DNA from 4 places in the Actinomadura geliboluensis genome. Region 2 is predicted to be linked to each of the others. Evidence: riboswitches for the same ligand, from Rfam matches in the RefSeq annotation. Region 2 holds a riboswitch; each other region holds the start of a gene.
The links. Region 2 has a riboswitch for cyclic di-AMP ahead of ACGFI1_RS22530 (C40 family peptidase). Riboswitches for the same ligand answer to the same signal wherever they lie in the genome.
Positions count from the first base shown of each region.

Region 1: another riboswitch for cyclic di-AMP. It lies ahead of ACGFI1_RS30370 (C40 family peptidase); the one in region 2 lies ahead of ACGFI1_RS22530 (C40 family peptidase).
Region 3: another riboswitch for cyclic di-AMP. It lies ahead of ACGFI1_RS07945 (C40 family peptidase); the one in region 2 lies ahead of ACGFI1_RS22530 (C40 family peptidase).
Region 4: another riboswitch for cyclic di-AMP. It lies ahead of ACGFI1_RS42520 (C40 family peptidase); the one in region 2 lies ahead of ACGFI1_RS22530 (C40 family peptidase).

Region 1 covers NZ_JBICUA010000010.1:281,131-288,499, forward strand. Annotated here, with positions in the region: gene ACGFI1_RS30355 (aldo/keto reductase) at 1-221, opposite strand, end outside; gene ACGFI1_RS30360 (TetR/AcrR family transcriptional regulator) at 370-957, shown strand; gene ACGFI1_RS30365 (TMEM165/GDT1 family protein) at 1,462-2,046, opposite strand; gene ACGFI1_RS30370 (C40 family peptidase) at 2,398-3,447, opposite strand; cyclic di-AMP (ydaO/yuaA leader) riboswitch at 3,453-3,600, opposite strand; gene ACGFI1_RS30375 (M56 family metallopeptidase) at 3,703-4,944, opposite strand; gene ACGFI1_RS30380 (BlaI/MecI/CopY family transcriptional regulator) at 4,949-5,329, opposite strand; gene ACGFI1_RS30385 (DUF4396 domain-containing protein) at 5,380-6,084, opposite strand; gene ACGFI1_RS30390 (MFS transporter) at 6,206-7,369, shown strand, end outside.
Region 2 covers NZ_JBICUA010000006.1:518,931-526,299, forward strand. Annotated here, with positions in the region: gene ACGFI1_RS22515 (RDD family protein) at 605-1,351, opposite strand; gene ACGFI1_RS22520 (RDD family protein) at 1,359-2,201, opposite strand; gene ACGFI1_RS22525 (amino-acid N-acetyltransferase) at 2,198-2,728, opposite strand; cyclic di-AMP (ydaO/yuaA leader) riboswitch at 2,998-3,204, shown strand; gene ACGFI1_RS22530 (C40 family peptidase) at 3,208-4,188, shown strand; gene ACGFI1_RS22535 (LuxR C-terminal-related transcriptional regulator) at 4,494-4,724, opposite strand; gene ACGFI1_RS22540 (LacI family DNA-binding transcriptional regulator) at 5,215-6,237, shown strand; gene ACGFI1_RS22545 (cytochrome P450) at 6,440-7,369, shown strand, end outside.
Region 3 covers NZ_JBICUA010000002.1:521,139-528,507, forward strand. Annotated here, with positions in the region: gene ACGFI1_RS07930 (C40 family peptidase) at 1-704, shown strand, start outside; gene ACGFI1_RS07935 (Mut7-C RNAse domain-containing protein) at 761-1,522, shown strand; gene ACGFI1_RS07940 ((deoxy)nucleoside triphosphate pyrophosphohydrolase) at 1,528-1,914, shown strand; gene ACGFI1_RS07945 (C40 family peptidase) at 2,403-3,416, opposite strand; cyclic di-AMP (ydaO/yuaA leader) riboswitch at 3,424-3,568, opposite strand; gene typA (translational GTPase TypA) at 3,761-5,614, shown strand; gene ACGFI1_RS07955 (FHA domain-containing protein) at 5,694-6,086, opposite strand; gene ACGFI1_RS07960 (hypothetical protein) at 6,129-7,145, shown strand; gene ACGFI1_RS07965 (4Fe-4S single cluster domain-containing protein) at 7,049-7,369, opposite strand, start outside.
Region 4 covers NZ_JBICUA010000021.1:16,839-24,207, reverse strand. Annotated here, with positions in the region: gene ACGFI1_RS42525 (bifunctional glycosyltransferase/CDP-glycerol:glycerophosphate glycerophosphotransferase) at 1-1,916, opposite strand, end outside; gene ACGFI1_RS42520 (C40 family peptidase) at 2,161-2,928, opposite strand; cyclic di-AMP (ydaO/yuaA leader) riboswitch at 2,939-3,095, opposite strand; gene ACGFI1_RS42515 (PP2C family protein-serine/threonine phosphatase) at 3,553-5,415, opposite strand; gene ACGFI1_RS42510 (hypothetical protein) at 5,630-6,301, opposite strand; tRNA gene ACGFI1_RS42505 (tRNA-Pro) at 6,539-6,612, shown strand; gene ACGFI1_RS42500 (hypothetical protein) at 6,951-7,369, opposite strand, start outside.

The DNA.
Region 1 (7,369 bases), on a different contig from region 2:
GCTTCGCGGATCACGGCGTTGGCGAAGCCGAAGCCGTAGAACTCGGCGGTGTCCACATGGTCCACGCCCAGCTCGACCGCGCGGCGCAGCAGCGCGACGGCGTCGCCGGGACGGTCGCGCAGGCGCTCGAGCTGGGCCGCGCCGTAGCCGACGCGGGACACGGTGCGTCCCGCGAACGAAGCGGTCGCCGGGCTGGCCTCACGTTCATCAGGTGTCTCCATGCCCTGCACCGTACGAACATCAAATGACAGATGTCAATATCTGTCATCCGAACTACGTAGGCGGCCGACAGGCTGACAGGCTGACAGACTTTGACATCCGTCAGTCCGTTGCCGTACGTTCGCGCCCGTAGAGGGACGGGGAGATCTGATGCGCGCAGGCCCGCTCGACGCGGAGACGATCGTGTCAGCCACCGAAGAGGTGCTGCGCCGCCACGGTCCGGAGAAGACGACCGTGCTCGATGTCGCGCGGCTCCTAGGGGTGAGCCACGGCAGCGTGTACCGCCACTTCCCGTCCAAGGCGGCGCTGCGCGAGGCCGTGATCCGGCGCTGGCTCGACCGGGCGCGCGACCAGCTCACCGCGACGGTCCGGGCCTCGGGCCTGGCCCCGCCCGACCGGCTGCACCTCCTGCTCACCACCATGTTCACCACGAAGTGGACGAAGGCCCGCGAGGACCCGGAACTCTTCGCCACCTTCCGGGTGCTGGCAGCGGATCACAGCGCAGTCTCGTCCGCCCATGTCGACTTCCTGCTCGCCGAGATCCGCGCCATCATCGCCGACGGCATCACCGACGGCACCTTCACACCCGGCGACCCAGACGGGATCGCGCGCGCCGTCCTCGATGCGACCACGCGCTTCCACGACCCGATCCACGCCGCAGAGTGGCACTCCCCCGAGACCGAAGCGGAGTCCGAAGCCGTCATCTCACTCATCCTCAACGGCCTCCAAACCCGCTAACCCCCGCACCGACCCGCGAAACGGCTGGTTCCCTCGGAAGAGGTAGATCGGCGAAACCCGAGGCCGGTGAGTGCTTTCTGCCTGTGGGGCGCTTGCGAGGGGTCCGGGGGCGTTTCGGGCAGTTCGCCATCGTTGGTGCTCACTTGCCCCCCGGGCGCGTGCGAGGGGTCCAGGGGCGCCTCGGGGGTCGGTTGGCCGGGGGTCGGTCGGCCGGTGGGGTTGGCCCGGGGGGGTTGGCCCGGGGGGTTGGCCGGGGATCGGTCGGCCGGGAGGTTGGCCGGGGATGGGTTGGCCGAGGGTGGGTTGGCCGAGGGTGGGTCGGCCGAGGGGTGGGTCGGCCGAGGGTGGGTCGGCCGAGGGGTGGGTCGGCCGAGGGTGGGTCGGCCGAGGGTGGGTCGGCCGAGGGGTGGGTCGGCCGAGGGTGGGTCGGCCGAGGGGTGGGTCGGCCGAGGGGTGGGTCGGCCGAGGGTGGGTCGGCCGAGGGTGGGTCGGCCGAGGGGTGGGTTACATGGTGAAGGCTTCTATGAGGGTCCAGATGGCGAGGCCGGCCATGCACAGGCCGCCGATGCGCTGGACGGTCTTCAGCGGGACCCTGTTGGCGATGAAGCGGCCCGCCAGGAGGGCCAGGGCCGAGACCGACATGAGGGCGGCGGCGGAGCCGATCGCCGTCGGCAGCCATCCGTTGGTGGCGGCCAGGTTGGCGGTGGTGATCTGGGTCAGGTCGCCCCACTCGCTGATGAACACGGCCGTGAAGGCGGCCACGTAGGACGGCCAGAACCGGGTGACCCTCTGGCCGGCCTTGTCGTCCTCGTCGTCGTCCCCTCCGCCGCGCATCAGCACGATGGCGCCGAAGGCGAACAGGGCGGCCGACACGAGCTTGACGGCCATGCCCGGCAGCAGGCTGAGCAGGCTGCCGGCCCCCACGGCGATCGCGACGTGCACGATGAACGCCGTGGACGTGCCGAACCACACGTAGAGCGGACGCATGCGCGTGCCCATGGCCAGTGAGGCGAACATCGTCTTGTCGGGCAGCTCGGCGAGGAAGATCAAGCCGAACGCGGTGAGAATCGCGAGCGGGTCCAGGGTCATGGGCGGTGCCTTCTTACGGGGCCGGGCCGCGGACTTCGGCCGGCACCCTGGCGGGCGACGGGAGGACCACTCGGCCCGGCACGATCGGACGGCCCGCACGGTCGTACGGGCCACGTCATGCCGTGGCCGAAGGTCTCGTCCACCCCTTCGCGGGGCCCGATGGCCGGGACGTCCAAGGATGTCCAGCGTGTCGACCAGCGGTATTACAGGACTACTCCCCTTCGCCGGGCCCCAGTGTAGCCAACACATCCGGCAAGGCATTAGACCGGCGCGGCAAAGGAGCCGTCCCTGAATGGAAGCGTCCCCGTCACCCGGGAACGGGTGACGGGAACGCCGGTCGGGGGAAGCGTGTCAGGCGACGCGGACGCCGCCGGCGAAGGGCCGTCCGGCGAGCGGGCTGATCTTGACCACGTCGCCGGTCTGCGGAGCGTGGACCATCTTGCCGTTGCCGATGTAAAGCCCCATGTGGTGCAGGTCGGCGTGGAAGAACACCAGGTCGCCGGGCCTGAGCTGTGACATGGACACGTGCGTGCCCGCGTTGTACTGGGCGCCGGTGTAGTGCGGGAGGTTGATCCCGACCTGGGCGTAGGCGTACAGGGTCAGGCCGGAGCAGTCGAAGCCCTTGATGTTGGCGCCCTGCGCGGTGCCGTAGGACGGGCCGGACGCGGTGCCGCCGCCCCAGGAGTAGGGCACGCCGAGCTGGCTCAGGGCGGCTCGAACGGCGGTCATGGCCTTGGCCGAGGCGCCGCCGGGGTCCACGTTGGGGATGGGCCCGCCGTTGCCTCGGATGGGCGTGCCGACGCCCAGCTTGGCTTCGACCTTCTTGAGCCTGGCCTGGAGCTCCTTGCGCTTCTTCTTGGCCTCGTCGGTGAGTTCGCGCACCTGCTTCGCGCGCGCTTCGGCCGATTTGCGGGAGCGCTCGGCGGCCTGCATGGTCTGGAGCAGGTGGGCGACGCGGTCGCCGTCCTGGCGGGCGAAGTAGTTGAGCGTGGCCGACCGGTCAAGGACGCTCTGCGGGTCCTTGGCGGAGGCGAAGGCGACGGCAGGGTCCGCTGGGCCGTTCTTGTAGCTGTCCGCTGCGAGCTTGACGATCCTGGCGCGGGCGTCGTCCAGCGCCTTCTTCTGGCGGGCGGCGTTGCCCTCGGCCACCTTGGCGGCGCGCTGGGCCTGCTTCAGCCGCTCGCGCAGGCCGTTGTACTGCTCGCTGAGCTTCTCGGCGTCGTCCGCGAGCTTCTTCTGCTGCGCGGTCAGCTCCCGGCGGGACGGCTCGGGCTCGGCGGAGGCGGGCGCCGGTGCGAGGAGCGCCGCGGCCACGGCGGCCGATATCGCCCATGCCGTGACGGTTCGGGGGGTGCGGGTGCGGCGTTTCGGCGTGCCGATGACGGCAGCGCGTCGCTGCATGCGGTCGTCCTCCTCTGTGCCGCCTACCGGGTCAGCTGACGGGTTCGGGCCAGAGTCGCCCTACCGCCCCGCGAAGGGAGCGGATTCACCCCGGTGGAGATCGGGTCCCCGGTTCCCGGGCCGATGGGCCACGGGATTCGGCGTCGCCATCGCCGCCCCCGGCGGGGGCTCGTCACGGTGGCTCCTACGCAGCGTAGGAGATAGCCGCCTCATTCGCCACTCAAGCCGCGGATTACGGCAAACGTCCCAGACGCATCAGCAGAGCAGGGCCAGCCGACCGATCGCGAGAGCCGCGCCCGCGAGAGGCACCGCGACCGCCGCCGCCACGAACACCGGCGCCACCACCCGGAACGCCCCACGCGGCTTCACCTGCTCACCGGCCTCCAGCCGCCGCACCCGCGCCGCCAACGCGTCCATCCCCGCCCCGACCGCCCCCAACTCTCCACACGCGCCGAACGAGCCGGTCTCGACAACCACACCGCAAACGTCACGGGTTCCAGGCCCGCATGGCATGCCGCCCGCTTCACGCGACCCGGTCGCGGCGAGCGAGCCAGTCGCGTCGAGCGAGCCGGTCACGTCGAGCGAGCCGGTCACGTCGAGCCGGCCGGGCGCGGCGAGCGGGCCGGTCACGTCGAGCCGGCCGGGCGCGGCGACCACTCCGCCAATGTCGTGGAGTTCGGCTGTGTAAGGGGCGCCGGTCACTTCGGATGAGGGTTGTGAGCCTGTTGCTGCTAGTGAACCGGGCGGGTTGGGGGTGCCTGGTGGTGAGGCGAGTGTGTGTAGGGCTTTGACGAGGGTTCGGGGGCCGTGGGTGTGCGCTGCTGTGTCGTCCGCTGCCATTTCGAGTAGTAGCGGTAGCCGTGCTTTGGCTCGGCGGACGGTTGGTAGCCAGGGGAGGAGGGCGTGCGCCAAGTCCAGGACGAGCAGCAGTGCATGGTGGCGTTGCCGGAGGTGGGCTCGCTCGTGTGCGAGGACGGCTCCGAGTTCGGCGGCGCTCAGTGCGTCCTGGGCTCCCGTGCTGACCACGATCGCGCGGCGGCGCGCGGACAGGGAGTAGGCCACGGGCACCGGGTGGTCGAGTACGAGGACGTCCGCGTGCCGGGTGTGCTGGCGGGCGACGAGGCGCAGCATCTCCCAGTGGCGGCGGCGGTGCCGCAGGGCCCGGACCAGGCGCGGCACCCCGCGGGCCAGCCTCGTCCCGCACGCCGCCAGTAGGACCAGGCTCGCCACGGCCGCCGCGATCATCGCCTGGGTCTCGTGGTGGGGCAGGCAGTCGCGCAGCAGCGTCAGCAGTCCGTGTCCGGGCCCCGGGGGCGAGATCAGCGCGACCGCGACGACTCCGGCGCTGGCGATGACGGTGCCCGCGAGCGCGGCCGTCCAGCAGGCGACCGCCGTCCGTGGGCCGAGGGCGCCGGCCCGGATCCGATCGAGGACCGGCCCGGCCAGGCACCCCAGCAGGACCGCCGAGGCGACGAGCGCGCCGACCAGGACGATCACGGCGTCACGCCTCGTCGCCGTCGGACGTCCGGCGGCGCAGGGCGTCCAGCAGGTGGCGGGCGTCCTCGGCGGGGACGCTCTCGGCGAAGCGGGCGAGGATCGCGCCGTGGTCGGGGGCGTCGGTCAGCGCGTCCAGCATCAGTTCGACGGCGTACTCCTCACGCGCCCTGGTCGGGCCATAGCGGAAGGCCGTCCCGTCCTGGGTGCGTTGTAGGAGCCCCTTCTGTGCGAGGCGTTCGGCCACGGTCTGGACGGTGTTGTAGGCGAGCGCCTTGTCGGAGTCTTCGTTGAGCTTCGCGAGGAGTTCTCGCACCCGCAGTGGTTCGGGTGCCGCCCAGAGGACGTCCATGATGGAGCGTTCGAGCGACCCGCCCAGTCCGGCCACGCGCTCACCTCCGTCCTGCCCACATTGTGCCGGAGCACCGGTGCGCCGGGTCAGTGGTGGTACTGGTGCACGACGGCGTGGCCCTTGCCTCGGCCGATCATCCACCGGTTCACCGGCGTGGTGACGATGAAGGCGAGCAGGAACGCTATGGCGAGCGCACCCCAGAACAGGGGGTCCGCCAGGCCGGCGTCCATCGCTCCCGGGATCGCCACCATGGCCGCGTTGTCCAGCACTTCCATGACCGCGATCGAGACGGTGTCGGCGGCCAGCGCCACGCCGAACGCGGCGCGCAGCGTCAGCCCCGCCTTGAGGACGCCGCGCATGGTCAGGGCGTACCCGAAGACGAACGCGAGGAAGACCGCCAGGACGATCGTGGCCACGTTCGACCACCCCAGCGCCGTCCCGATCACCATGCCGAGCACCTCGCCGATGGCGCAGCCGGTCAGGCAGTGCAGCGTCGCCTGAGCCGCCATCCCCCACGACACCGACCCGGCGCCCCCATGCCCGTCCGCATGACCGCCCGCATGACCGCCGTGCTCGCTGGGCCCGCCATGTCCCGCCGCGTGGTGTGCACCCGCGGCCTGCTTGCTCGCCTGCGCTTGTCCGCCGTGCTCTCCGGTGTGGGACGTCTGCCCGCCGTTGCCGCTCGCGTGGTGGGCATGACCGGCTTGCCCAGGCGTGTGGGACGCCCCACCGGGCGGGTGGGCGGTGTGCGGGGTGTGGGGGGCGGGGCCTTCGCGGTCTTGGGCGGTCATTTCGGGGGCTCCTTCAGGTTTCGGGAATCAGCGCGGGGCGCCGGGGGTTGCGCGGGGAACTATACCCCCCTAGGGTAAGCGACCGCTGGAGATATACCCCCTAGGGGTAGAAGGAGGAGTCATGTCCGGACGTTCCGCACCGCCCGCCGCGCGCCGCTGGTGGGCGCTGGCGCTGATCGCGACCGCTCAGTTCATGGTGATCATGGACACGTCGATCATCGGGGTGGCGCTGCCCCGCATCCAGGCGGATCTCGGGTTCTCGCAGGAGAACCTGTCCTGGGTGTTCAACGCCTACGTCGTCGCGTTCGGCGGCCTGCTGCTGCTCGGCGGCCGGCTGTCGGACCTGTTCGGCGCCCGCCGGCTGTTCTCCACCGGGTGGGTCGTCCTGCTCGCCGGGTCCGCCATGGCGGGCGCCGCCGGGAACGTCGGCGTGGAGCTGGCCGGACGCGCCGTCCAGGGCGTCGGCGCCGCGCTCATCGCGCCCGCCGCGCTGACGCTGCTGATGATGCTGTTCGGCTCCGAGCCGCGCGAGCTGACCAAGGCGCTGTCCCTGTACGGGGCGGCGGCACCGGCCGGCGGCACCGCGGGCGTGTTCCTCGGCGGCGTCGTCACCGAGTACCTGTCCTGGCCCTGGGTCTTCTACATCAACATCCCCATCGCCCTGATCGCGCTGGCCGCCGCGCCCGCGCTGATGCCCGGCGGCGGGGGCGGCGCCCGCGGCAGGGTGGACGTGCTCGGCGCGCTGACCGTCACCGCGGGGCTGGGCGGCCTCGTCTTCGGCGTCGTCCGCGCGCCCGAGGTCGGCTGGAACGCGTTCGAGACCTGGGCCGTGCTGGCCGCCGGGCTGGTGCTGCTCGGAGTGTTCCTCGCGCTGCAGGCGTACCGCCGTGCCCCGCTGATGCCGCTGTCGATCTTCCGCGCGCCGAACCTGGCCGCCGCCAACCTCGCGCAGCTGCTGCTCGGCGGCGCGTGGATCCCGATGTGGTTCTTCCTGAACCTGTACCTGCAGCAGGTGCTCGGCTACAGCGCCTTCCCGTCGGGCGCGGCGCTCGTGCCCATGACCGCGCTGATCATGCTCGGGATGATCGTCCTGGCGCCGCGGATCATGGGGCGCCTCGGCGCCAAGGGCGCCATCGTCACCGGGCTGCTGGTGCTGGCCGCCGGGATGGGCTGGCTGTCGCTGATCCGCCCGGACGGCGACTACTGGGTGGACGTGCTGCCGGCCTCGCTGGTCGCCGCGCTCGGGATGTCGCTGGCGTTCATCCCCTCGCTCGGCACCGCGCTG
Region 2 (7,369 bases):
AGATCAGCCGGCAACGGAATGCACAGATCATCGCCCTGACCCGGGGATGTGGAGAGATAACCGGGTCGGGAGCCGGGCCGAAAATCGGTTCCGGCGGGGTGTGAGCGGAAGTCGCCGAGCGTGATCCCCGGCGAACCGCGCCGCGCATGGTTCAGCCAGGGAAATCAGGTGATTGTGGCACAATCCGACCGCCCGTTGTCTACTTCAACAACCGCCCGGCCGGGATCCCCGGGGCGAACGCCGCCCTGTCCGCCCCACGGCGCGCATGGGCCCGGGAAAGTCCGTTCCGGGTGAGACCCTGTCCCATCCAGAGTAAGTCCAGTACCGCTAAGAAGCGACACCGCAGGCGGCACGGCAAGGGGCGGCCGAAGGGGCATTCAATCCGGAGGCGGCATCCGGGACGAGACAGATCCCCGCTCGATTCAGGGCCGTAACCGGAACGAGCTGGGATTGACCCGGCCAAGCCCGTGCGTCCGAAACAGACCCGGCCATCTCTCCGCAAAAGCATGTAGAAGGCAGCGAATACCCTCGTGCTGCGATGCATCCGGACGCGTAACCAGGGATCAAGGCGCCGGGAGCGTGCCCGTACGCGCGCGAGTGGCCCTCAGAAGGCCGGGGAATCGGGCGTCCCGCGCTTTACCACTAGCGTCCCCGCGAGCCTGTCATGGACGGCCTGGCGGCGAGTCCCCTCGAAGATGACACCGGCGTTCACGACCCAGAAGACGCTCGCCAGCACACCGGCCACGGGAATCGGGCGGATCGCGATCGGCAGCGAATAAACCGCCGCCCGGAGAACGCACTGCAGAACGCCGGGCCGGGCGCCGGCCTCCACCCGCTCAGGGAGCCCCTCGGCGGCCGTCTCCGCGCTAGTGGCCTCCGGCGCGCCCACGGGAGCGGGCTCGGGCGAGGGAGGGGCTGAGACGTCCTCGGGCGTCCCTGCCTCCGCGGGCACGGCGGGCTTCGCGGCGGGTACGAACCCCGGCACGGACGCCGGGAGGAAGCTCACTCCGCCGTTGGCCGTAGCACCCGACTCCGCCGCACCCTGGGCGTCGCCAACGCCCCCTGCGGCCTCTTGGCCCGCCCTGGCGCCCGATAGGGCGGATGTTCCCTCCGGCAGGGCGGTGACGACCTCTATGCCCGCGAAGCGCTTGCCGAGCGTCCGGCCCCAGAGGGCGAGCTGGACCGCCTCATACAGCAGCATGCACCCCGCCACGGCGGGCGGGGCGACGACGTCCACCATGTGCCCGGACACCAGTTCGCGGACGACGACGATGACGGGCACACCGACGATGAGCGTGTCGACCACACGCGCGAGCAGGCGCTGCCCCGGGTCGGCGAGGAAAACCGCCATCGCGGACTTACTCCGCGTACTCGGTGTACTGGTCGTCGCCGTACTCCTCGTACGTGCCTCGCTCGTCGATGACCAGCGTGCCGGCGAAACGGTCGTGCAGCGCCTGGTGCAGAGGCTGGTCCCAGATCGCCCACAGGTAGGCCATCAGACCGCCCACCCAGACAAGCGCCATCCCGTACGCGGCGTACTCCCACACCATCACCGCGAGGACCAGGAAGAAGAAGACACCGACCTGGTAGCCGACGTGGACGATCCCAGCGCGCCAGATCGCCTGCGTCGTGCTCATCGGCTCGCCCGCAGGACGGGCCTGCACGATGCCCAGGCCCAGGATCCGCTTGCCCAGCGTCCGCCCCCACATGGACAGCTGGACGGCCTCGTAGAGGAACGGCAGCACGGACATGACGAAGAACAGGGTGAAGATGATGGGCCAGTTCCAGATGCCGCCCTCTTCCTCGTCGTTGCCGCCTTCACCGCCCAGGCCGAACGCGGCGACCGTCACGGGCAGGATGAGCGCGAACCCGAAGACGGCGACGAGGGCGTTGTCGATGACCCTGGCGCCGGCCCTGCGGTGAATGGGCGCCAGTTCCATCTCGCTGCCGTGGGAGCCGCCGTAGGAGCCGTGGGGGTCGCCATAGGAGCCTTGGGAGTCGCCGTACTGGTCGTAGGACGGCTCGTAGGAGCGCCCCCAGTCCTGCTGAGGTTGCTGGGGCTGCTGCCACTGCTGCTGTGGCTGCTGCTGGTGCTGTGGCTGCTGCTGCCACTGGGGACCTTGGTACGGGGGCGGGGGACCGTAGGCACCCTGGCCCTGCGGCGGTTGGTAACGCCGTCCGCGGTGGGGGGAATCGCTCATTTGGGGCAGTCCTCCAGGCGAAGCAACATCCGGGTGTTGCCCAACGTATTCGGCTTGACCCGGTCGAGGTCCAAGAACTCTGCCACGCCTTCGTCGTAAGAGCGGAGAAGCTCCTCATACACCTCAGGCGACACCGGTGTACCGAGGATCTGCTCGAAGCCGTGGCGCGCGAAGAAGTCCACCTCGAAGGTAAGGCAGAACACCCTCCGCACGCCGAGTTCACGCGCCGTCTCCAGCAGCCGGGCGACGATGCGGTGGCCGATGCCGCGTCCGCCGTACCCCTTGTCCACCGCGACGGAGCGGACCTCCGCGAGGTCCTCCCACATGACGTGCAGGGCCCCGCAGGCCACGACGCGCCCAGGCGTCCCTCGCTGGACGTCCTCGGCGATCCAGAACTCCTGGACGTCCTCGTACAGCTTGACCGTCGACTTCTTCAGCAGGCGTCGCCCCGACCCGGCGTACAGATCGACCAGCCTGCGGATCTCCTGAACATCGGCGGTACGGGCACGCCGGATCACGACCTCCACAAACAGGCGAGATTATCGAACACCGGACCTTGCCGAACGTCGGCGTGCGCATACGCGTGGTGAGCACAGCAGAAGGGTGACTAGATAAAAGCGACTAGATAGGCCGCTCGGGCCTCTGGAAAGTGACCCAGAACACATCGCTCAGCGCCCCCGGAGGCCGCCGGTGGAAGCGCGCCCCGCCCGTCCGACCTGCGACTTCTCAGGATCTGGTTGGCATCCAATCCGCATTCCGTTAGTGTCCATCGCTGACATCGGCCACCCGCAGAACGGAGGCCGAACCGCCGAGTCCACGGGCCGCGAACCAGCGCCCCGGGGAGCCGGGGACCCACTTTCGGAGCGTTTCCGGGGATTGCCCCGAAGCAGCGGCCGGCAGGGGTGAATCCGCAGCGCCGCGGCCTGGCCCGCGCACGCTCGCGGACGGGCTGCTCCGGCCCCAACCCGTCAGCTAACCCGGTAGGCGGTCGAGGAGAGGAGAACTCGTGCAGCACTCGCGGTCTGCTTCCCTTCGACGCTTCCGCGGCCGCGCGGTCACCGTGGCCGGCGCGCTCGTCGCGCTGACGGCCGCTCCGCACACCGTCGCCGTCGCGCACGCCGATCCCGAGCCGTCCACCAAAGAACTCCGCTCCCAGGCCTTCAAGCTCGCCGACCAGCTGGAGCAGCTCACCGAGCAGTACAACGGCCTGAAGGTGAAGCTCGCGCAGTCCAAGCGCGCCGCCGAGGTCGCCACCGAGAACGCCGAGCGGCAGGAGAAGTCGCTCCAGGCGATCCGGCAGAAGGTCGGCACCCTCGCCGCGACCAGCTACATGCAGGGCGGCTCCGATCCGACGGTCTCGTTCGTCGCCTCCCAGGACCCGCAGGCCGTCCTCGACCAGGCCGCCACCCTCAACTACTTCGCCAAGCGCGACAGCACCAAGGTGCTCGGCCTCATGCAGGCGATGCAGGCCGCCCAGCGCGCCCGCAAGTCCGCCGAATCGCGCGCCGCGCAGGTCAAGCAGCTGCGGACCCAGCTCGACGCGCAGCGCAAGAAGGTCACCGACGCCTACGAGAAGGTCCGCGGCACGATCGTCAAGCGGGACCCGTCCCAGCTCGCGAAGCTCCCCGTCATCGGCACCGGCAAGGCCGCGCAGGCGCTGCGGTACGCGATGGGCAAGCTCGGCCGCCCGTACGTCTGGGGCGCCTCCGGGCCGAGCACCTTCGACTGCTCCGGCCTGACGATGTGGGCCTACAAGCAGGTCGGCATCAACCTGCCGCACTACACCGGCAGCCAGTGGAACGCCGGCACCCACGTGTCCCGCAGCCAGCTCCAGCCGGGCGACCTCGTGTTCTTCTACGCCGACCTGCACCACATGGGGATGTACATCGGGGGCGGCAAGATGATCCACGCGCCGCACACCGGCGACGTCGTGAAGATCGCCTCCATGGACGGGCGGCCCTTCGCGGGCGGCGTCCGCGTCGCCTGACCCGGCCCACGCTCGGTCCGGGACGCCTGGCTCCCGCCACCGAAGCGCGTGCGCTCGCGAGCACGGGTGTGCGCAAGGCTGAGTGGGTGTGCGCCTACTCCGCGAATGTGCGCATGACTGCGGAGGTGCGCATGACTATGGGATCCATGGGGGGTTGAACGCCGTCCGCGGCGACGCCACCTGCAGGGACCTACCTGCCAGGGCGCCGGCGCCGCCGCTGCGGGGTCGGACGGAGTTCGGTTCGCCGCCTGGATCTCTCGGTGACGCTCGCCCGTCCCCTGGCGAGCGTCGGGGGGTGAAGCCGGCTAGATGAGCTGCCTCCGGGCCGCCCACACCACGGCCTCGATAGGAGTGTTGACCTCCAGCCGGTCGCAGATCGTCCGCAACCGGCGCCGCAAGGTCCGTGCGCTCAGCTCCAGCTTGCGTGCCGCCACATCGGCGGTGACACCGCTCGCGATCTGGGCGAGCAGCCGGATCTCCTCCTCGCTCAGCCCGAAATCGTCGGTGCCACGACGTGCGAGTGTGGCTGTTTCCACTCCGTCCTCCCTCGTCCGTGGTGATGACCGCGGGGATGCAGCCGTCCGCTGCACAGGCACGGGTTGGGCCTCGATCTGTACGCGCGTTGGGTTGCCGGGTCCGGAGCCCTCCGGACTTAGATCATCGGGTTCCTTTGCTGTCTCACGAGCTTGGCCGGAGGTGGCCGCCTGGCCGATTGCGGGGTCGTACGGGGGAACTCCGGGTGACGATTCACTCGTTGGTCGTCCGAGGGAGACGGGATGAGATCGCCAGCCATCCGCATCCGGCCCTCCTCGTCGGACTCGCCGCGTCTTGCCGCTGAGCAAGATCGTGAATCGTTTCAAGCTACGCTTCGGCTCGGAACGCTAGGCGGCCGGATCCGGCCCGTCAAGCGCTGCCCAAATGCGGTATGCGTCCGATCGGCGACGTTCCGTAGTCGCTCGATTCGCTCTGTACCGCGCATAACTCCACTACCTGGGGAAACACTCCTGGGTCGGGACGAGGAGCGAGTTGCCACAGACCAGTATTCGTGAGGTCGCGAGGCGGGCTGGAGTCTCAGTTGGGACCGTTTCGAATGTCCTAAACCGGCCAGACCTCGTGGCCGAAGCTACCCGTGACCGCGTCCGCGCGGCGATCGAGGAGCTCGGATTCGTGCGGAACGAGTCCGCGCGCCGGCTCCGGCGGCGCCCCGAGCGCACCGCGGGCGAGTTCGGCGACCAGCCGCGGCGCGCCTTCGGCATCGTCGTCGAGGACCTCGCCAACCCGTACGCGTCCGATGTCGCGCGCGGCGCCGAGGCGGCCCTCAACGAGGCGGGCCACGACGCCCTCTGGCTCTCCAGCGACCACTCGTCCGCCAAGGAGCGCCGTTCGCTGGAGCTCCTGGAGGAGCAGCAGGCCGCCGGGGTCCTGATCATCCCCGTCGGAGGGAACCCCGGCGACATCTCCCGGCTGCGCGCCGCCGGCATGAGCGTCGTGGTGATCGACCGCGACTCGGCCGACGCGTGCTCGGCCCGGGTCGACCATTTCGCGGGTGGGGAGATCGCCGCCGCGCGGCTGCTCGGCATCGGCCGCGAGCGGATCGTGTTCGTGACCGGCGTCCCGGAACCGCTGCCCTGCGTCGACCGCCGCGACGGCGCCGCCCGCACGCTCATTGAGGCGGGTCTCGGCGAGCCCATCACGCTCGTCCAGGACGCCCTTAGCCCCACCGAGGGCCAGGCCGCCGCCCACGAGGTCATGGCCCTGTCCCCGCGGCCGGACGGCGTGTTCTGCGCCAACGACCTGCTGGCCATCGGGCTGATCAACGAGCTGACCCGGCTCGGCGTCCGCGTCCCTGACGACATCGCCGTCATCGGCTATGACGACATCGAGCTGGCCGCGAGCGCCGCCGTCCCGCTGACCACGATCCGGCAGCCGCGCCGCGAGCTGGGCTGGGAGGCCGCCGAACTGGCGCTGGCGGAGATCGGCGAGGGCAAGTCGCACCAGCACCGGCAGGTCGTCCAGCGCCCCGAACTGGTGATCCGCGAAAGCGCCTGACCACCATGGGCCAGGGGCAATGAGGCCCCGGCCCGCCACCGTCACCGCGTGCGGGATGGCCCCTGCGGCCCGCCGGATTAGCCCCCGAGACGGGGCGGAGCACGCGAAAGCGATCAACCCCGACCTTCAGGGCGACAAGCCCGGCGCGCGCGGCGCCCGGAGCACTATTGACATGTCGTCTGATCTCCGGGTGACTGGGGATATGGAGGACAGGACAGCCCAGGTCGTGGAGGCCGAGGCCGCGGCGGTGCTCGGTTTCGATCCAGGGGATCCGGCGTTCCGGGCCGACCCGTACGCGCACTACCGGCGCCTTGCGGCCGGTGGGCGCCGCCTGCACCGCACCGAGGTCGGCCTGCGCGTCACCACGTCCTATGACCTGTGCGAGCAGGTCCTGCGCGACCCCCGGTTCGGGCACCGGCCGGAGGGCGGCGGGCTGTGGCGCGAGTCGCGGGTCCGGAACCGGTCGTTCCTCACCCTGGACCCGCCCGACCACACCCGGCTCCGGCGGCTGGTGAGCAAGGCGTTCACCCCGCGGCTCGTCGAGCGGCTGCGGCCGCGGGTCGAGGCGCTGGTCGACGAGCTGCTGGACGGCGTGTCCGGCGAGGTCGACCTGATCGCGACGCTCGCGTACCCGCTCCCCGTCATCGTGATCAGCGAGATGCTCGGCGTCCCTCCGCGGGACCGCGACCTGTTCAAGGGCTGGTCCGACAGCCTCGCCCGCGGCCTCGACCCCGACTTCCTCCTGCCGGAGGACGAGATCGCCCAGCGCGAGACGGCCCGCGAGGAGTTCGCCGCGTATTTCCGGGATCTCGCCGCCGAGCGGCGCGCCCGCCCGCAGGACGACCTCCTGAGCGCCCTCGTGAGCGTCTCGGACGGCGGCGACGTCCTGTCGGAGGAGGAACTCCTTGCGACGTGCGTACTGCTGCTCGTGGCGGGCCATGAGACGACCGTGAACCTCATAGGGAACGGCGCCTTGGCGCTGCTGCGCGATCCAGCGCAGCTGGAGCTGTTCAGGGCGCGGCCTGAGAACGTCCAAGCGGCCGTGGAGGAGCTCCTCCGCTACGACCCGCCCGTCCAGCTCACGCTCAGGGCGGCCCTAGAGGACGTCGAGCTGGACGGTACGCCCGTAGAA
Region 3 (7,369 bases), on a different contig from region 2:
AGCCGACGTTCGACGCGTTCGGCGTCGACGGGAACAAGGACGGCCGCAAGGACCGCTACGACCCGGCCGACGCGATCCCCTCCGCGGCCGCCTACCTCAAGCACAACGGCGCCCCGCAGCGGATGCGGACCGCGATCTTCCAGTACAACCACTCGTCCGACTACGTGGACCTCGTCCTCGACTGGGCGAAGCGCTACGTCGGCGGCGACTTCAAGGTCGTCCAGGCGAACGGCGTCAACTGCGAGGACAACGAGCTCCCCGCCAACGTCGGCGCGCTGGTCCAGAAGATCATCGAGTTCGCGATGGCGCAGCGCGGCAAGCCGTACGTGTTCGGCGCGAACGGCCCGGACGCCTGGGACTGCTCCAGCCTCCTCCAGGCCGCCTACCGGCAGGCCGGGCTGGACATCCCGCGCACCACGTTCGAGCAGTGGCCGTTCGGCGTGCGGATCTCCAAGGGCAAGGAGCAGCCCGGCGACCTGGTGTTCTTCGACTCCGGCCCGGGGACGTCGGCGAACAATCCCGGCCATGTCGGGATGGTCATCGGCAAGGGCAAGATGATTGTGGCGAGCTGCTCGACGTGCGTGCCCGCGATCGGCGTGAAGTCCTACAAGCGGTCGGACTGGGTCGGCGTGACCCGCCCGCTCGCGCGGCCCGACTTCAAGAAGAAGGTCGCCGAACTCGCCGCCCCCCGGCCCGGCGGCTGACCGGCGGCGCGCCTCGCCGAGCAATAATCCGAGGAACACCACCGGGCTCGCGTGGCATGCTGATCGGCGTGGAGCCCGAGATAACGATCCGAGTCGCCGACGAGCTGCTGATGTTCCTGCCCGCCGCCCGCAGGCAGACCGCGACCCGGGTGCCCTCCGATGGGACGTCCACGCTGGGGCACCTCGTCGAGTCGCTCGGCGTGCCGCTGCCCGAGGCCGGGCCGATCACCGTCAACGGCGCGCCGGCGGAGCCGTCCGCCCGGCCGGAGCCCGGCGACGAGGTGCGGGTGGCGGCGGTGCCGCGCCCCCAGCCCGTCCCGCTGGAGCCGGGCCAGGACGCGCCGCGCTTCCTGCTGGACGTGCACCTCGGCACGCTCGCGCGCCGGATGCGCCTCATCGGCCTCGACACCGCCTACCACAACGACATGGACGATCCGGCGCTGGTCGTCCAGGCCAACGCCGAGCGCCGCGTCCTGCTCACCCAGGACCGGGGCCTGCTGCGCCGCCGCGCGCTGTGGTTCGGCGCCTACGTCCGCGGCGCCCGCCCGGACGACCAACTCCGCGACCTCCTCGACCGGTTCGCGCCCGTCCTCCGGCCGTGGACGCGGTGCACCGCCTGCAACGGCGAGCTGGTCCCGGTCGACAAGACCGAGGTCGAGGACGGCCTGGAGGCGGGGACGCGCCGCAGCTACGACGTCTACGGCCGCTGCGCGGACTGCGGCCAGGTCTACTGGCGCGGCGCGCACGGCGATCATCTGGAGGAGATCGTCCGGGAATCGACGCGGCAGGTCGAGGCCGCCGCGACGGAGAGGAGCTGATCGCGATCGACCTCGTGGTGGTGGGCGCGGCGATCATCGCGGACGGCCGGCTGCTGACCGCGCAGCGGGCCGAGCCGCCGCACATGGCGGGCGGCTGGGAGCTGCCCGGCGGCAAGGTCGACCCGGGGGAGTCCGACGAGGACGCCCTGGTCCGCGAGTGCGCCGAGGAACTGGCGGTCAAGGTCCGCCTGGGCCGCCGCATCGGCACCGACTGGCGCCTCAGCGACAAGGCCGTCCTGCGCGTCTGGACCGCCGAGATCATCGAGGGCACCCCCCAGCCCCTGGAACACCTGGCCCTCCGCTGGCTGACCCCTCACGAGCTCTACGACGTCGACTGGCTCCCAGGCGACCGCCCAGTAATAGACGCCATCGCAGACGCCCACCTGATCTAACCCCCCACACCGCGCGCCCCGCCCAGCCTCTCCAAGTTGCTCACCTGGGCCTTTGCCAGTAAATGCCGCTCGCGCCGCGAACCACAATGATCGCCCGCGAAGCCGGGTTCAAAGCGAAAGCGAGAAGCCACCGGTGCCGCGAGCCGCAAGGCGAGCGAAAGCGCGCGCCGGGGGAAGCCTGTCTCGACGACCTCAGCCCCAGCCGCACCACGCGCGAACCCTGAGGTACACGTCCGTAAGCCCAGCTTGCGACAAGGGTCACGTTGCGATCGCGTGCGAAGCCAGGTTCAAGCGAAGCGAGAACCTGATCGCGCAGCGAGCCGCAAGGCGAGCCGGAGCGATGCAGCGATCGCCGGTTTGCCCGTGGAAGGAAGGCGCCCCAGCGCCTGACGCCGAGGGCAAAACAATAAACCCGCCGGGGGCTTCCTACCGCGCCGCAGGAAGCCCCCGACGACCGAGGGGGCCGCGTTTCGCGGCCCGGAGGGGGGTCAGGAGATGCGGTTGGCGCCCGCGTAGTCGGAGCGGTCCGACAGCTTGGAGATCTTCACCACATCGCCGGTGCGCGGGGCGTGCAGGTACTTGCCGCCGCTGAGGTAGATGCCCATGTGGTGGAGGTTGCCGCCGAAGTAGACCAGGTCGCCGGAGCGCAGCTGGGACCGGGGGACCTTGGTGCCGAGCTGGTAGAGGTCGCCGGTGTAGTGCGGCAGGCCGGGCTTGCCGACCTGGGCGTAGGCCCAGACGACGAGGCCGGAGCAGTCGAAGCTGCTCGGTCCGGCGGCGGCCCACACGTAGGGGGAGCCGAGCTTGCCGTAGGCCTTGCGGGCCATCTTGGCGGGCAGGTCGGAGCCCTTGATGGTGGCGGTGAGGCCGGTGCGGGGGTCGCTGGCGTGCGTGGTGGACAGCTTGTCGAGGCGCTTCATCACCTCGGTGACCTTGGCCTTCGCCTCGGCGCGCGCCTTCTTGGCGTCCTCCCAGGCCTTCTTGACCTGGGCGGTCTTGGCCTTCGCGTCGCGTTCGGCGGCTTCGGCCCGGTCGATCTGCTTCTGCAGGGCCCGGACGGCGTGCGCCTGGTTCTGCACGAGGTAGGCGCTGTCGGACAGCCCGTCGGGGGAGCCGGTGGCGCCGAACAGCGCGTCGGGGGAGCCGGCGATGTAGTTGGCGGCGGCCATCCGGCCGAGGCGTTCGCGGGCGGGCGCGGCCTGGGTCCGGAGGGTCTGCGCGGTCGTGGTGGCGGCCTGCTCGGCCTTCTGTGCGGCCTTCAGGTCGACGCGGGTCTTGTTGTACTTCTCGGTGAGGATCTCGGCCTCTTCGTTCAGCGCGTCGAGGCTCTTGCGCAGGCCCTTCTCCGTCGTCGGAGTCGGGCTCGGCGTCGCCGCGGCGGCGAGCCCGAGCGGTGCGGCGTGCGCGGCGACGGGCGCGGTGGCGCCGAGGCCGACCAGGAGCAGGGCTGCCGCGGTGGCGGTGGGCGTGACGCGCCGCCGCCGGTGGGGGTCCGGTGCCAAGCCGGTGCTCTCCTCTCCACGCACGCCTACCGGGTTAGCTGACGGGTTCGGGCCAGGAGTCGCCCTACGGCGCGCGTGTCGCGCGCCGATTCACCCCGGGGGTGTGGGTCCCCGGTTCTCCCGCCGGGCGGGAGATTCGGCGTTCCGGTCGCAGCCCCGGGGGGTGGGACTCCGGACGACCGGATCTCGGGAAGATTACAAAGGATCGGCAAAGTTGGCCAATCGGGCGGGCGCGCGGCCCGGTGCGGCCCGCTCGGGAATGCGGGAGGGGCCGCGGAGCGTAGAATGGAGTGCTGCCGTGTTTCTGCGGCGACTCTCCTGAAACCTCACGCAAGGTAACCCGCATGCCCATCTCCACGCGCGACGACCTCCGGAACGTCGCGATCGTCGCCCACGTCGACCACGGAAAGACGACGCTGGTCGACGCCATGCTCTGGCAGTCCGGGGCCTTCCGCGAGAACCAGGACGTCGACGACCGGGTCATGGACTCCAACGACCTGGAGCGCGAGAAGGGCATCACCATTCTCGCGAAGAACACCGCGGTCAAGCACAACGGGCTGACGATCAACATCATCGACACCCCGGGCCACGCCGACTTCGGCGGCGAGGTCGAGCGCGGGCTGTCCATGGTGGACGGCGTCGTCCTGCTGGTGGACGCCAGCGAGGGCCCGCTCCCGCAGACCCGGTTCGTGCTGCGCAAGGCCCTCGCCGCGCGGCTCCCGGTGATCCTGGTGGTGAACAAGACCGACCGTCCCGACGCCCGCATCGACGAGGTCGTGGACGAGACCTACGAGCTGTTCATGGACCTCGACGCCGACGAGGACCAGATCGACTTCCCGATCGTGTACGCGTCGGGCCGGGCGGGGCGCGCCTCGCTCGACAAGCCCGCCGACGGCAGCATGCCCGGCAGCGACGACCTGGAGCCGCTGTTCAAGGTCATCACCGAGACGATCCCGGCGCCGTCCTACGACCCGGACGCACCGCTCCAGGCGCATGTGACGAACCTGGACGCCTCCAGCTACCTCGGCCGGATCGCGCTGTGCCGGATGCACGCCGGGACGATCAAGAAGGGCCAGCCGGTCGCCTGGTGCCGCCACGACGGCAGCATCGAGCGGGTCAAGATCACCGAGCTGCTGATGACGGACGCGCTCACCCGCAAGCCCGCCGAGGAGGCCGGGCCGGGCGACATCATCGCGATCGCCGGCATCCCGGACATCATGATCGGCGACACCATCGCCGACCCGGACGACCCGCGCCCGCTGCCGCTGATCACGGTGGACGAGCCGGCGATCTCGATGACGATCGGCACCAACACCGGGCCGATGGCGGGCCGCGAGAAGGGCACCAAGGTCACCGCGCGCATGGTCAAGGACCGCCTCGACCGCGAGCTGGTCGGCAACGTGTCGCTCAAGGTGCTGCCGACCGAGCGGCCGGACGCGTGGGAGGTGCAGGGCCGCGGCGAGCTGGCCCTCGCGATCCTCGTGGAGAACATGCGCCGCGAGGGCTACGAGCTGACCGTCGGCAAGCCGCAGGTCGTCACCCGCGAGATCGACGGCAAGCGGCACGAGCCGGTCGAGCGGCTCACCGTCGACATCCCCGAGGAGCACCTCGGCGCGGTCACGCAGCTGATGGCGGTCCGCAAGGGCCGCATGGAGCAGATGACCAACCACGGCACCGGCTGGGTGCGGATGGAGTTCCTCGTCCCGGCCCGCGGCCTGATCGGGTTCCGCACCGAGTTCATGACGGAGACGCGCGGCACCGGCATGGCGCACCACGTGTTCGAGGGCTACGAGCCGTGGTTCGGTGAGCTGCGCACCCGCCCGTCGGGGTCGCTGGTCGCCGACCGCGCCGGCGCCGCCACCGCGTACGCGATCACGAACCTGCAGGAGCGCGGCACGTTCTTCGTCGGGCCGACCACCGAGGTGTACGAGGGCATGATCGTCGGCGAGAACTCCCGCGCCGACGACATGGACGTCAACATCACCAAGGAGAAGAAGCTCACGAACATGCGGTCGTCCACCGGCGACGAGCTGGAGCGGCTCACCCCGCCCCGCCTCCTGTCGCTGGAGGAGGCGCTGGAGTTCTGCCGCGAGGACGAGTGCGTCGAGGTGACGCCGGCGAACGTCCGCATCCGCAAGGTCGTGCTGGACGCCAAGGAGCGCGAGCGCATGCGCGCCCGCACCAAGCGCGCCGGCTGAGACCGGCCCGCCCCGTAGTGCGAAAGAGGGCGGCCCCGCGGTTCCGAGAACCGCGGGGCCGCCCTTCTTCGTGCTCAGCTCACTTCAGCTGGACGGTCCCGGTGACGTCGGCGGCCAGGCGGAGCTGGTCGCCGTCGCGCAGGGGCGCCTCCACGCCGCGGGGCAGCCGCTCGCCGTTGACGAACGTCCCGTTGGTGGAGCCCTCGTCCCGCACCCAGGCGGTGCCTGACGGGTCGAGCCAGACCGTCGAGTGGCGCCGCGACACGTTGTCGTACTGCGTGAACGTGGCCGCCACCGGCGACTGCCCGGCGTCCCGGCCGAGCACGAGGTGCTGGCCGACGGACACCTTCAGCTCGCCCGTGGGGAACTGCACCCGCAGGACGGGCGTGCCCTGCTTCGGCAGGGGCCGCAGGCACGAGTCGCATTGCGCGGCGCCCGGGTTGCTCAGCACCGCCTCGCAGTACGGGCACATGAACGCCGTGCTGTCGGGGGCGGGGGGACGCTGGCCCTGGTCGTGCGGCAGCAGCGTCGCCTCGCGGCCGTGCGGCGGCAGCGGCGGCTGGCCCCCGTGCTGGGGACCGCCGTGCTGGGGACCACCGTGCTGGGGACCACCGTGCTGGGGACCACCGTGCGGGGGGCCGCCGTGCTGAGGGCCGCCGAGGGGCGGCTGCCCGTGCGGCTGCGGCGGCGGGCCGAACTGGTGGTCGGCCGGCTGCGGGGCGCCGTACTGGTCCTGCTGCGGTGCGCCGCCGTACTGGTCCTGCGGAGCCCCGTACTGGTCTTGCGGGGCACCGTATTGGTCCTGCTGGGGCGCGCCGTACTGGTCCGGCTGAGGGGCGCCGTACTGGTCTTGCTGGGGGGCGCCGTACTGGCCCTGAGGAGCGCCGTACTGGTCCTGCGGGGGCTGGTACTGCGGCTCGCGCTGCTGCTGGTACTGGTCGGACGGCGGCTGCGGCGCGCCCCACTGGTCCTGCGGCTGCTGCGGCTGCTGGGGCATGCCCCACGGGTCCGCGGGCTGCTGCCCGGGAGCCTGGCCCCCGTGCGGCGGGCCGCCCTGGTGGGGGCCTCCCTGCTGCGGAGCGCCGTGCTGCGGCTGCCCGTACTGGCCGGGCGACTGCTGCTGCCCGGGCGGCGGACCCCACTGGTCCGGCTGCGGCGGCTGCGGCGGGCCCCACTGGTCGGGCTGCTGCCCGGGCGGCGGGCCCGGCTGGTGCTGCGGGGACTGCTGCCCGTACGGATCGTGCGGCTGCGGCGCGCCGTACTGCGGCTGGCCGTGCTGCGGGCCGCCGCCGTACTGGCCGCCCTGCGGCTGCTGGTCGTCGTACCCGCCCGGCCCCTGCCGGTGGGCGCCGCCTCCGCCGCGCGCCAGATTGGCCCCGCAGTTCATGCAGAGCAGGTCGCCCTGCTGGTGCGGCTCACCGCAGACAGGACAGTTCAAGGTCGCCATGACACATCCCCCGAGCGCACCCCGGCGCGGTCGAGCCTCGACGTCAGGTGCTCCATGTCACCCCTTCGCGGGATCCCGATGTAGTACACCCGCCTTCCCTCCGGCCCTTCGTCCACGGACACCTGCACTCGGGGCCCTGTTCCTTCTCCAGTGTTCCCGACGTCGGCCAGTGCCCCGTACCGCCGCCGTCCGAGCGGAGACAGCGGGACGACGCGCTGGTTCGCCGACCCCCTCCAGAGTAGGGAGCCGTCGCCGGAGTGTCGCCCCCCCGGATTGAGCCGATCGACGTACGGTCCGGTGATCACCGC
Region 4 (7,369 bases), on a different contig from region 2:
ACGGCGTCCTTGGGGAACCCCTTCGGGGAGGACGCGTACGCCCACACCGCCGTGATCGGCCGCCCCGTCCCGCGCAGCTCCCGGTAGAGGTACTTCGGGTTGTCGGAGTAGTGGCGTCCGAGATGGCTCTCGAAGACCACCAGGCCGGTCCGGACGGGCAGCCTGCTGAGCACCCGGTTGAACACGGCGATCTTGGTCCGGCGCGCGGTGAGCCGCCGGGCCGCCGCCCGCCGCACCGCCCGGACGCGGCGCCAGGCGAGCCGCCCCGGCGCCGAGGTGGCGGCGCGCCGCGCGGCGGCCCTCGCCAGCCGCGCCCACGGGCTCGCCGCCTCCAGCGTGAACGCCAGGTCGCCGCGGCCGGTGAGGCGGGAGCGGAGGCTGTCTCCGGCCAGCCGCGTCAGCCGGGGCCGGACGGGCAGCGCGACGCCCTCCAGCGGCGGCGATCCACGGCCCTCGCCGAGGCGGCAGACCATGTCCTCGCCGTCCGCCCGGACGCGCAGCCACGCGTCCCAGACGGGGTCGGCGAATCCGAGCGGCCTGATCTCGGCGGCCGGGTCGAACTCCGCCCGCCAGGCCAGGCGGTCGCCCTCGTGCCGGACGGCGACGCGGACCCGCGCCCGGCGCGCCCTGCGGCGCCGGTCGCGGAACTCCAGCGTCCCGGCCAGCTCGGCGTCCAGCGGGATCCGGCGCAGCGGGTTCGGCACATGCCCGGCGATCAGTGCGCGGCCGCCGCGCGTCTCCAGCCGCGTCACGGTCCCGGCCGGGCACAGCTCCTTCAGGGGCCGGACGTGGAAGCCGAGGCCGGTGACGTCCAGGATCCGGCGGCCGAGCCCCCCGCGGGGCCCGCCCTCGCCCCAGAAGACCCGCCCGTCCCGCTCCACCAGCCGGGCGCGGAGCACGGGCCGGCGCGGGGGCCGGTACTCGGCGGCGGCCAGCGCCCCGGCGTGGTCGCCCTCGCGGATCAGGTACGCGGCGATCGCGGGCAGCGGGTTGGCCAGCTCGAACACGCGCGGGTCCAGCTCGGCCAGGTAGCCGGCCGCGAGCTCCAGGAACCGGTCCCGGTGGGCGGGGTCGCGGCCGCGCAGTTCCCGCAGGTAGAGCAGCAGGTCGTGGTTGACGAACTTCACGTCCTTGGCGCGCCGCAGATCGTGCGCGCCGCGCAGCGCGAACAGCATGTCGATGCGCCGGTGGATCTCCAGCCGGTCGGCGAAGTTGGCCGGCTCGGACCGCCGGTTGGAGATCGACGGTGCCCCCGTCCGCCGCCGGACGAGCCAGCGGTAGACGCGGTGCGGGATCAGCGCGGTCCGCTCCGCCGCCAGGTAGGCCTCGGCGGTGAACAGCAGGTCCTCGTAGTGCAGCCGCTCCACGAACCGCAGCCCCTGCTCCTCCAGGAACCCGCGCCGGTACGCCTTGTTGGTGGAGAGGGTGTCGTAAAGGAGACCGGGGTTCTCGCGCAGCGACCCGTAGACGGCGCTGCGCTCGTACAGCCAGGGGTACCAGGGGCGGACGCGCCCCTTCGCCCCCTCCGGCATGTCCAGGAAGACCCGCTCGCACAGCCCGGAGACCAGGTCGGCGCCGGTGTCCTCGGCGGTGGCGAGCAGGTTGAGGCAGGCGTGCCGGTCCAGCAGGTCGTCGCTGTCGAGGAACATCACGTACCGGCCGGACGAGGCCTCGACGCCCGCGTTGCGGGGCCGGCCGCAGCCGCCGGAGTTCACCGGCAGGTGCACCGCCCGGACCCGGCCGGGCCGCGCGGCGGCGATCCGATCGGCGACCTCCCCGGTGCCGTCGGTGCTGGCGTCGTCGACGATCACGGTCTCGACGCCGCCCAGGGACTGCTCCAGCGTCGAGGCGACCGCATGGGGAAGCCGCCGGGCGTCGTTGTAGGCGATCACCACCACGCTGACATCCGGGCGCACCCGCTCGGCCTCCCCTCACCGGTCCCGCCGCGCACCGGACCGGCCGCCGGGGCCGGAGACCGGTCGGACGCGTTGCCAGGGATTCCTTTCCAGGAACGCCCCAGTGAGGTCCAAGGAGCATCAAAGGCTGTCAATGCTTCCCATTACTCGCCTTCAACGGCGACTTAGGACACACCTCCAGGAACGCCCGAAGGCGCCCGGCCGGAGCCGGGCGCCTTCGATGCGTGCGCTAGGGGGAGGAGCGTCAGGACGCGTACTCCGGGTAGCCGTAGCCGACGACCTCGGACTTGTCGCGGACCTTCTTCTCCACCTTGTCGTTGCTGTTGCCCTCGACCGTGCTGATCTTGCCGTTGCCGTTGTCCTTCACGACGAGGCCGACGTGGTCGATGTCGCCGATGCTGCCCTTCGAGCCGTCCTTCCAGTCGAAGAACACCACGGCGCCGGGCTTGGGCTTGTCGCCCCAGCGGTCGGCCTTCTTGAACCAGGTGGCGTGCTGGACGGTGTAGGCGTCCCAGCCCATGTTCTTCACGCCGGTGTGGGCCCCGACCCAGGACACGAACATGTCGCACCACTGGGCGCCGTTGTAGGCCTTGACCGAGAAGCCGCCGTCGCGCTGGGCGGTGGCCTTGGCGTGCGGGGTCGAGACGTACCACTTGTGGAACTTGGTCTGGCCGCCCTTGCCCTCGCTGATGCCGACCTGCTTCTTGGCGAGCGCGATGGCCTCGGAGGCCTTGACCGGACGCGGCGCGACGCCCCAGCCGGCCTCGCGGGCCTCGGCCTGGGTCATGCCCGCGGACTGCTTCGACGTGGACTGCTTCGACGCGGTGCCCTGCTCGGCCACCACGGCCGCCTTCGCCTGGGCCGGGGTCTCGGCCGCGGCGCTGCCGCCGGCGAGGGGGTTGAGGACGGCGAGTCCGACGGCTCCGGTGAGCACGGCGCCCACGGCGACGCCGACGGCCTTGTCCTCGGGGGAGAAGCGGTTGAGCGAAAGTCGATCGAAACGACCGGTCATGCAGGGAATCTCCTATCTTCCATGACGCCTACCGGGTTAGCTGACGGATTCGGGCATGGAAGCAGCCCTACGGCGCGGCTCTGGGTCGCGCCGATTCACCCCTGGAACGTTGGGTCCCCGGCTCCGTCCGGTCGCTTCGACCGGCACGGACTCGGCCTCGCACCGCACATGCGGCGCAGACTTATCGGATGTATCTCAGTGACTGATCTCTGAGGGGTGCGCGCATCGTCTGGCGCGCATCGCGTGCGGATACCGCTCCGCGATCCTCGGCCGCCCTGGGAACGGACGACCGGCGCGGCAACGCATGGGGTGCGTTGCGGGATTCCGGATAGAAGGTACCAACCTTCTGAGGAAAAGCAAACCAGGCACAAATCTCTGTCTTGCCTGCTCAAAGCCCTTCCAAGGATCCTTCAACACCGTCAGGCCCCGGCATCTTCCCGATCTTTACCGAACTGGCCCTCAGCCCTTTGCCCATGGGCCTTACAAGCCAATGCCCAAAGGGTAAAGAAACCCGGGGGGTTCCGGGCCGCATGCCCCGCCGCACCCTTCGCGGGGCCTGCGGGGGCCGTTCTCATGCGGCCTAGCTCACAGGGCCTGCCCGCCACCGGATCCGGGTGCGCTTCGTCACTCGACGCGCAGCGCGAAAAGCGTGGTGTCGTCCGCCGCCCGGTCGTGCTCCATCCGCGCCAGGACCTCGTCCAGCACCTGGTCGGGGCGGGTCGAGGCATCCCGCAAGATGCCGGTGAGGCGCTCGATGCGCTCGTCCAGGTCCGCGTCCCTGCGCTCCACCAGGCCGTCCGTGTAGAGGAACAGCATGTCCCCGGGGTCGAGCTCGGTGGTGATCGTCGTGTACTGCCAGCCGGGCATCGCACCGAGCATCGGGTCGCGGACCACCTCCAGCGGCGCCGCCCAGCCGTCCCGGACCAGGATCGGCGGCGGATGGCCCGCGCACGTCCACTCCAACACCCGGCGGGCCGGGTCGAAATGCCCGACGATCGCGGTGCCCGTCGCCGGCGGGTCCATGTTCCCGACCAGCTCGTTCAGCCAGCCGACCAGCCGCCCCGCGGGCTCGCCCGTGCACGCGAGGCCCAGCAGCCCGTTCCTCGTGCGCGCCATCGCGGCCGCCGCGGGCAGCCCGTGCCCGGCCGCGTCGCCGATCGCGAACACGGCCCGCCCGTCCGGCAGCACCCGCGTCGCGAACCAGTCCCCGCCGATGCGGGCGGTGCTCTCCGCCGCCAGGCTGCGCAGCGCCACCGTCAGGCCCGGCAGCTCCTCGATCTCGTCCTCGTCCGGCAGGATCGCGCGGCGCAGCGTCACCGCGACCCGCCGCTCCTGCGCCGTCCGCGCCTGCTGCTTCAGCATCTGCCGCCGGGTCTCGGCCAGCGCCCGCTCCACCCCGCGCCGCCGGGTGATGTCCTGCGAGACGATATTGATCGAGATCGGCAGCCCGGACTCGCCCAGCACCGGCTCGGCGAACAGCCACAGGTGCCGCGGCGTCCCGTCCGGCGCGATCACCCGGTGCTCGGCCTCCACCGGCTCCTTGCGGGAGAACATCGTCTGGATGGCCTCCTCCATCAGCGGGAGGTCGTCCTCCGCCACGACCTTCGGCAGGTCGTGCGGCATCGGCGGCACCTCCTCGGGGTCGAGGCCGTAGTTCGCCAGCATCTGCGGCGTCCAGTCGGCCTCCCCGGTCGCGAGGTCCCACTCCCCGAAGCCGATCAGCGCCAGCCGCTCCACCCGCTCCATCCGCCGCGCGACACGGTCCTCCGCGAAGTGGTACCGCCACGTGACGCAGACCCCGGTCGACACCCGGACGCACCGCACGCTCATCCGGGACGAGCGGGACAGCCCCCGCTGCGCCGTGGTGTAGGAGAACGAGTCGCGCTCCAGCCGCGTCCCCGACTCCCAGACCTCCACGTACTCCTCGAACAGCCCGCTGAGGACCGCCCCCGGATCCGTGCGCAGCAGCCGGAGCCCCGTCAGCTCCTCCCTGCCGCGCCCGAACATGTCCTTGGCGACGCCGTTGAGGTCGGCGTACAGGAAGTCCGCCACGGCGCCGTCGGGGCCGACGACCGGCACCAGGTGGGCGCAGGAGTCGAGCGTCCCGTCCAGCAGCGCCCGCGCCACGGGGTCGTCCCCCACCTCGGCGAGGATCTCCGCGTCCCCCGCCGTGTCCTCCGCCGTCACCCGGCGCAGGACCTCCTCCGCCTCCGACAGCACCGCCTGGCGCTCCGCCGCGCCGCCCTCGGCCCGCGGCGCCCGCCGCCCCGCGAGCACCGCCCCGACCGGCCCGCCGCCGCTGTCCTTGACCAGCAGGGACGCCGCCTCCGCCAGGTCCATCTCCAGATCGCGCGCAAGCCAGATCAGATGCTGCAGAGCCTCCCCCGGCGGGACGCCGAGCCGCCGGGCCAGCACGACCCGCGCCTCGGCCAGCACCGCGCGGTCGTGCGCGGCCCCCCGAAGGTCCTCCAGGTCCGCAACGTGCACCCCGGGCTGGGTGCCTTCCGCTTCCGCCAACCCTGTCCCCCGTTCGGCGTCACCTGCCCCTGGGAGAAAAAAGCTACATACGCCAGCGAAGGACTATTCGCCCACAACCTGGTAAACAGCCCAGATCTTTGCCCGGGTTTTCCGTTCCCGCCCGAACCCGACCACTTCCGATGACCCGCCCCGCACGGAACCCTTCCCCACCCTGTGACGCCCGTCACGCTCGCAGGACGTCCCTGGTCAACGCCGTGATCCCCCGCGACGCCTCCCGGTACGACGTACCCGCCGGCCACAGCGTCAGCACCACCACGATCTTGTCCCCGACCACCCCGGTCGTGTGCAGCACGGGCCTCCCGAGGCCGAGATCGGGCCGCACCAGGGCCGGCCGCGCCCCCGCCTCGAACCCCGACCACCCCTGCTTGACGGCCGCCCCGTCCGCCACCCGCGGAATCCCGAACGTCTGATCGAACCCGTCCGTCCCCCGCGGCGTCGCCCGCCGCAACTGCTCCAGAACGAAACCGTCCACATGCCGGTACATCGTCACGACATCCCGCGCACTCAGCGCCGCATACCCCCAGAACCCGGGCTTCTCCGCAGGCGGCGGCGCCGCCTCCTCCAACCCCAGCCGCCGCGCCATCCGCTCGACGATCTCCCCCTGCCCGCCCCGCCCCCACAACTCCGTGGCCGCCCCATCGTCACTGGACCGCAGCATCACCTCCAGCAGCTCCCGATCCGCCGCCGAAGCCCGATGCCGCTCCAGATAGTCCAGCGCGATGAGGATCTTCACCACGGAAGCCGCCCGGAACACCCGCCGCGCCTCCCGCTCCGCGACCACCCGCCCGGCCCGGACATCGAAGACCACATAGGAAGCCCGAACACCCTCAGGCACCCGAGGCACGACCTTCGCCGGCCCCGCGGTCGCCGTCGTCACCTCGGGCTCAGGACTCCCACTCACCGGCCGAGCCCCTCCCCCGCACCCGCACAGCATCCCGGCGCACAACACCCCGCCGACCACGGCCCGCACAGACCCCATCCGCCCCGCCCAACGATCGACGGGGCCCGCAATCCCGGTACGCACGACCCCGCGGACTGCGCTACAGTGAACACGCCCGCCCAGAGCGGGCACCGGGACGTAGCGCAGTTTGGCAGCGCACTTGACTGGGGGTCAAGGGGTCGTGGGTTCAAATCCCGCCGTCCCGACAAGAAGTACCAGCTCAGAGGCCGTTTCTCCACCACGGAGAACCGGCCTCTTGATCGTTTGTTAGCCGTTCGTTAGTGAACCCGGCCGCCTCCCCCGTCATCCGGACGGTTCACACAGGACTGGAAGAGCCGCGAACCGCCCCGCGCCCTGTCCCGGTGTTCAACCAGGCCACACCGAGCCATCAGGCCCAGTCCGTCGCGGCCGCCCAGAGCAGGAGCGTCGCTAAGGCCCAGCGACCGCTGGGCCTAGGGTCGGGTTTGCCGACCCTAGGCCCCCTACGGCCAGTGCTCACCCTCATCTCCGCCCGGCCTCCTCGGTCGGGTTCTCCTGGACGCTTTCATCGCCGCTCGCGGACCGTGCTTGGGGTCCGATTTCGGCCGACGCGGCCGCGGAGCCTTCTGCGGGGCCCTCCACGGGGGTGAGCGTCTTCGGCGTGAGGCGGTCGTATTCGGTCATGGATCTCAGCCATCCTCGGGGGTGTTGGAGTGATCGGTGGCCGTTCGATGCCGCGGGTCGCCCTCGGCGCCGACGGTGGAGGGTGCCGTGCCGGCGGCGCCGCCGTCGAGCAATTCCTCGAAGAGGGTGCGGTAATGGCCCTGGCCTGGCGGAGCACCTCGGTCGAGGCCCCCTGCCCGGCCGCGCGGGCGCTGATCCTGTGGGCCCTCCGATAGTGATCCAAGACGCGAGAATGCCCGACCGACAGATCGGCGACCCGCTGCTCGTAATCCTGCGTTCCGTATCCGCGGTCCGCCATGA